Regions from separate parts of the Laceyella sacchari genome, predicted to be linked through region 2. Evidence: riboswitches for the same ligand, from Rfam matches in the RefSeq annotation. Region 2 holds a riboswitch; the other holds the start of a gene.
The links. A riboswitch is a leader RNA that binds a small molecule or an ion and turns the genes downstream of it on or off. The one in region 2 is predicted to bind lysine.
Positions count from the first base shown of each region.

Region 1: it holds a riboswitch for lysine, as region 2 does, so the genes downstream of both, NYR52_RS05320 (aspartate kinase) here and NYR52_RS01590 (amino acid permease) in region 2, are expected to answer to the same signal.

Region 1 is NZ_CP103866.1:1,056,934-1,060,326, forward strand. Features, by position in the region: gene NYR52_RS05310 (SCP2 sterol-binding domain-containing protein) at 1-238, shown strand, start outside; gene NYR52_RS05315 (AAA family ATPase) at 272-886, opposite strand; lysine riboswitch at 1,113-1,299, shown strand; gene NYR52_RS05320 (aspartate kinase) at 1,524-2,753, shown strand; gene NYR52_RS05325 (ABC transporter permease) at 2,983-3,393, shown strand, end outside.
Region 2 is NZ_CP103866.1:290,510-293,902, forward strand. Features, by position in the region: gene glmS (glutamine--fructose-6-phosphate transaminase (isomerizing)) at 1-75, shown strand, start outside; gene NYR52_RS16685 (aminoglycoside 6-adenylyltransferase) at 156-338, shown strand; gene NYR52_RS01585 (LysE family translocator) at 385-990, opposite strand; lysine riboswitch at 1,262-1,450, shown strand; gene NYR52_RS01590 (amino acid permease) at 1,565-3,010, shown strand; gene NYR52_RS01595 (DUF2269 family protein) at 3,192-3,393, opposite strand, start outside.

The DNA of each region.
Region 1 (3,393 bases), 770 kb from region 2:
GTTGGAAGTGACCAGTGGGACGTATCAGGTGCGGTTTGCAGATGGACAAGCGGAGTGGGCCGAAGGAAACAAATGGGAGCCGACTTGTTCGTTGCAGATCAAAGATGAGGATTTGCTGAAGCTCGTCACGGGAAAATTGGGAGCGACGACAGCAGTGATGATGGGCAAGCTGAAAGTAAAAGGCTCGATTGAAGCTTCGCTCCGTTTGCAAAAGGTTTTAAAGCATTATGCCAGCTAACGGGTGAAAGAGAAGCCTGGCTTCCATAGGGAGTCAGGCTTGTTTGCTTTCGATCCACCTTACTTGGTGCGCTTCTTCGGCTGCAGAAACCTCTAATCTTTGCATCAGCTTGCGGATCGTTGCTGCGGGAACGGCCTGTTTCCGGTCGCGATTACGGGACAACAACAGCGCAAGCGACGCGTCGATATACACGATATACACGATATACACGATATACACGATGCTAACATGCGCACTATAGGATGCGAATAGATCTACAAGTGGTACGCGCAAATGCCGACAAAGATTGGTGGCGTTCCAGATAAATGGTTGTTTTCGTCGTAGCCGGTATTTGGCTTCATCTTTGGCAAGGCGAACCACTTCCCTCTGATTGGCTGTAGGGGGGATGCGGCTGCCGAATGCGATCCAAAGAAACGACTGGGAGATCCGGATGATTTCAAAGTCAGTATCGTCATATAGCAAGTCGTCGATCCGATCCAATAATTCCGCTTGGTCCGGGCAAATTCGCCCGCGCACATCAGCTTCGGTCAACATGGCAACCCAATCGAGGCGGATCTGCCAGCTGGTGCCAACCACCGCCTTCTCGGGGTCAGGCTTTTCAAAAAAACATAGTGGCAAACCGTTATGCCGGACGAGTTGCACCAACATCTCCCGCTTCCCGCCAAGCCAGTTCGGGTTGCAGTCCCGACAAATGGCGTGTGCGAGGATATTTGATCATCCGCTTCATCCCTCAAATATATTGTGATTTATATGTTTATCATAAAGAATCAGTGTGAAAATGTTTTGCGCAAATGTTTTTTTCGCCCTTGCCAATTTGGATCGAGCTGTGTTAATATCATAAAAATTAATATTTTATTTGAATTCTCGCCACTCATTGTGGAGTAGAGGCGCGGGTTTCATGAGTACTTGTTCGGAGGACGGGCCGTTGATGGACAAGGAAAGGGAAACGCCGCCGAAGTTTGCTGGAAGACCCGACAGAAAGCAGGCTGGGACTGTATCCGAACAGGAACAGGACTGTCACAAAAGTACATGGGTTGCTTTTGTGAAGCGCTAATCCGCAGTAGATGAGCGAGCTGGAGCAAAAAAAACAAAGGCGACAGCGAGCGATTCTCTGCTGTGGCCTTTTCTGTTTTTTTACAGGCCTTTCTGGGTCATGTCTGATTCATATCTGCGGTTTTTTTAGCCATCGGTTTATGGAAAACCGGTTTGTCCGCCGCTTTTAGGGGTCAGTTTGCTTTGCCGGTCAAGCCCCAGCCGACTATGCAGAATCGAGAGGAGAGTAAGCATGAGCATCGTGGTGCAAAAGTTTGGCGGTACCTCGGTAGGAAGCATTGAACGGATTCAAGCCGTGGCAGAGATCATAGCTCGTACCTATGAACAAGGGAAGCGTTGTGTGGCAGTGGTGTCGGCGATGGGAAAATCCACGGATCAATTGGTTGGGATGGCCAAAGAGATTCATCCACACCCTTCTCCCCGTGAGATGGATATGTTGCTTGCGACAGGCGAACAAGTGAGCATCGCGTTATTAACCATGGCCTTGCATCGGAAAGGATTGAAAGCTCGTTCGCTTACTGGCTGGCAAGCAGGGATTACCACCGATTGTGTCCATGGCCGGGCGATGGTTCATGATGTGGATACGGAGACGATCACTACTGCGTTGGATCAAGGGGAAATTGTGGTCGTCGCCGGGTTTCAAGGGATTTCTTCTCAACGGGAGATCACGACATTGGGAAGGGGCGGCTCAGATACGACGGCCGTTGTATTGGCGGCTGCTCTGGGAGCCGATTATTGCGAAATCTACACAGATGTCGAAGGCGTGTATACGGCAGATCCCCGCGTAATTCCGGCGGCGCAGAAGATGGATGAGATTTCATACCAAGAGATGTTGGAACTGGCTCACTTGGGGGCGGGCGTGCTTCATCCCCGTTCGGTGGAAGCCGCGTTGCGGAATAAGGTGAAATTAGTGGTGCGCTCTAGCTTTGTCAATGAATCAGGCACTTGGATTAAGGGGGAAAATGAGATGGAAACCTCGCATCATGTCAGCGGCATCGCACACGACCTGCAAGTAGCACGAATCAAGGTGTTGGGATTGCCGAATCATGAAGAAACGTTAACGCGGCTGTTTGGATTGTTGGCCGAGGCGCATATCAATGTGGACATCATCGTTCAGAGCGAACATGATCATGAACGGGTTGATGTGGCTTTCAGCGTGAATGAAGAAGAAGGCTTGGAAGCGCGGCAGGTATTGGAGGCGGCGCAAAGTGAGTTGGACTTTGCCAAGATTTTGTATGAAGGGGGATTGGCCAAGGTTTCCGCGGTGGGCGTGGGGATGATGGCTCGCCCGGGCGTAGCGGCCAAGATGTTTGCCACGTTAAGCGAAGCGGGCATTCGGGTGAAAATGGTTTCCACTTCCGAGATTAAAATTTCCTGCGTAGTGGAGCGGGAGCAGGCTCTGGAAGGGGCGCGCCGCCTACATTCGGCGTTTGGTTTGGACCGGATCGAAGTGAAGGTGTAGACAAGCGAGGCAGTCTGTCTGGGGAGGGCGGACTGCCTTTTCTATTCTGTAATTTCATCTCATATAATAGACCGGAGTAGATCAGTATCCCTATTCCGCTGAGAAAGCTAAGTGGAATTATAATAAACTGATTAATGATAAAATTATTTATTGACTGAAAATCATTGTTTAGGTGATGATTAAAATAATTGAATCGATCTATCTATTTTTGTTTTAGGGGGTGTTGGTGTTGGTCAAATATGTGATGTCCCGATTGTTACAGATGGTGTTGACACTCTGGGTGATCGCGACGGTCACATTCATGATGATGAAAGCGATTCCAGGTGATCCGTTCAGCAATGAAAAGAAACTTCCCGAAGAAGTGTTGCGTAACTTGTATGCATACTACCAATTGGATGATCCGCTGCCCGTTCAGTATATCCATTATATGAAAAATCTGGTGATGCTGGATTTGGGCCCTTCCTTCAAATATGAAACCCGCACGATTAATGAGATTGTGGCGGAAGGCTTTCCTGTCTCGGCCCAGTTGGGGGCGCAAGCGTTGTTGGTAGCGGTTGTGGCGGGTCTTGCTTTGGGTGTCTTGGCTGCACTCAGACAAAACAGGTTGCTGGACTATTTCTCCATGATGGTGGCGGTGTTA
Region 2 (3,393 bases):
TACTATGCTTGCGTGGAGCGTGGCTACGATGTGGATAAACCACGCAACTTGGCGAAAAGTGTAACGGTCGAATAATAAAAAATGATGAATCAAAAAATCCCTTCAGATATGATTATCTGAAGGGATTTTTTGATGGAGATCGCACATGCTGTGTTATGTTGGCATGTTATGATATCTCCTATTTTGTCACTGGTCTTGACTCATTTAAAGAGAATGATTTTTGGCTGGATGCATTTGGCCATCGCCTGCTTATGAAAAAGCCGGAAGACTTGGCTATCCTTATCCAAGTTATGATGAAGTCATTACCACGAATACAGAGGAAATCTTACATTTTTTAAACTGATTGCGTTGAAAAAGGGGTTCACCTTGAGCGAGTGGGTCGGCTTATTCGTTGAAAATGAAGTGGCTTACACCCCGGATGAGGAAGCTGGCGCCATAGACGGCTAGGAGCAGGCTCGCTCCTCGCATAAAGATTTGCAGAAAGGTGGGTTTGACAAAATGCCGACAATGGCTGACCACAAAGGAGAGCAAGGAGTTCCACAGACAGGAGCCAAGCAGGAGCCAAGCAAAAGCGGAACAGATGAAGTCAATGGATTGTTGACTGATGCTACTGTAGATGCCAAGCCAAGACAACAGATCACTGGGGTTGATCAAGCCAAGACAAAATCCTTTCATCATCGCTGAAACCGGATCTGGAAAGGAAACGGAAAGCAACGAGACGGTCAAGTTGGAACGCAGGCCCAATTGAATGAGGAAAAGCCCACCGATGATGGAGAAGATGGCGCGTACCCATTCATGTACAAGCCAATCTGACACCCCATACAACAGAATGAGCATGAAAAACAGATTGGAAAAAACGTCACCCAATCCTACCAGCCATGACAAATAAAACCCCCGATTCATGCCAAGTTTGATCATTTCCAGGTTGGCTGGTCCGACGGGGGTGGACAAGGCCAAACCCAGCAGCAAAAAATGAAACCAACTTTCCATCAGCGTTTCTCCCATCCGCTTCGCTTGATTAAACTACTACATGGTATGCTTTTACGTGCCGGGACTTGCCTTTATTGAACTAGATGCAAGCTTGATAAGCTTTCATGCCGTTTTTTCACTTGCAGACAAATAAGGCAGACGTTTGGTTGAGATTATTAAATGGTTTTAGTATGTTTTACCTGTATAATTACATTGAAAAATGACAAAGGTTAGCTTATACTCGTTACATATGAACCAGAAATCGAATAGGTAAACCCTCATCGGATCTCTTCGGTGAGGTAGAGGTCGCGGTTTTTATGAGTAGTTGATTGGAGACACAGAGAAGTCGGCGAAAATCAATGAAAGGAAAGACCGCCGAAGCTTCATTGTGTTCTCTGATCAATGAGGCTGGGGCTGTGCTCGAATAGGGGCAGCACTGTCACATTTGCCTGCCAAGCAAATGTGTTGCGCTATCTTGCGGGGATTTGGTGTGGGTATGGTAATATGCCGTCCAAATCAGGTGCATCGTCATTGGGCGGTATTTTTATTATCCTGACCACCTCGCCATACTATAACAGTAGAGAGGTGTTTTTTCATGAGCAGAGGAAAATCGGGTGGCGATTTGAAACGCGACTTAAAAGCCAGGCATCTGATGATGATTGCCATCGGCGGCTCCATCGGGACAGGGGTCTTTTTGGCCAGCGGCTCCGCGATTCAACAAGCGGGCCCTGGAGGGGCGTTGGTCGCATACATGGCCATTGGTATGATGGTGTACTTCTTGATGACCAGCCTGGGGGAGTTGGCCACCTATATGCCAGTCTCCGGCTCCTTCAGCACATATGCCAGCCGTTTTGTTGACCCGGCCTTCGGTTTCGCTTTGGGTTGGAATTATTGGTACAATTGGGCGATCACCATTGCAGTGGAATTGTCGGCAGGCTCGATTATCATGAAATATTGGTTCCCTGATTCGCCTGCCATCTTATGGAGTGCGTTGTTTCTGGCGCTGATGTTCGCCTTGAATGCGTTATCGGTCAAAGGATATGGTGAATCGGAGTATTGGTTTTCCTTCATCAAAGTGGCAACAGTGATCATTTTTATTGTGGTCGGTTTGTTGATGATTGTCGGCATTCTGGGTGGACAAGCCGTCGGCACCAAGAACTGGACGGTGGGAGAGGCACCATTTAGCGGCGGGTTGATGGGGATCATCAGCGTATTTATGATTGCTGGTTTTTCATTCCAAGGGACGGAACTGGTCGGCGTGGCCGCGGGAGAGAGTGAGAACCCAAGCAAAAACGTGCCGCGGGCGATTCGGCAAGTGTTTTGGCGGATCTTGTTGTTCTATGGTTTGGCGATTTTGGTGATTGGCACAATTCTTCCGTATACGCATCCGAACTTAGCCGGTGGAGATGTAGATGCTATCGCCAAAAGTCCGTTCACACTGGTGTTTGAACGCGCTGGTTTCGCCTTTGCCGCTTCCGTGATGAATGCGGTGATATTGACGTCTGTCTTGTCCGCTGGCAACTCGGGGATGTACGCTTCCACAAGAATGTTGTGGATGCTGGCTAAAGAAGGGAAGGCGCCAAAGATTTTTGCCAAACTGACGAAAAATGGCGTGCCGATTTATGCGTTGTTGGCTACGGCGTTGATCGGGGGATTGGCTTTCCTCGCTTCGTTGGTTGGGGAAGGGACGATCTACATTTGGTTGCTGAACGCGTCCGGCATGACCGGTTTTATCGCATGGCTGGGAATTGCGATTAGCCACTACCGTTTCCGCCGTGCCTATGTGCGTCAAGGAAGAGACTTGGCCGACCTGCCATACAAAGCCAAGTGGTTCCCGTTTGGGCCGCTGTTTGCTTTTACCCTCTGCTTGATCGTGATTGTGGGACAAAACTACCAAGCATTGTTGGGACAAACGATTGACTGGTATGGGCTGTTGGTTTCATATATCGGTATTCCTGTGTTCTTGGCCTTTTATCTCGGTTATAAATGGACGAAGAAAACCAAGCTCATCCCATTGGATAAATGCGAGTTGGATGATTGATTAGACAAGCTGCACACGACAAGATAATAATAACAACCCCGGTGCGAACGAAGTGTTCCGCTGGGGTTTTTTTGTAAGCGGACTAGATGGCAATGGAGAGCGACGCAAGAAGGACGTCTGCCCTGTTTGTAGCGGCAAATAAAAAGCTTCATGACCAAATAGCCATGAAGCTTTTGCTTGTTTATGCCAATTTGACGGTGGCGAAGAAGATCAGTACCGCCATCAGCAATAGTGATATATAAAGCAACATGATGTATCGCTTGATGATAGACTCCGCTTTTGCGCTCTCGATGCCGCTGGTTTGCACTTGATTCAGCGCCTTGCGGCCGTAAATGACGACAAACAAGATGAACAAAAGGACAACCACGCTGCCGAGACGCTCT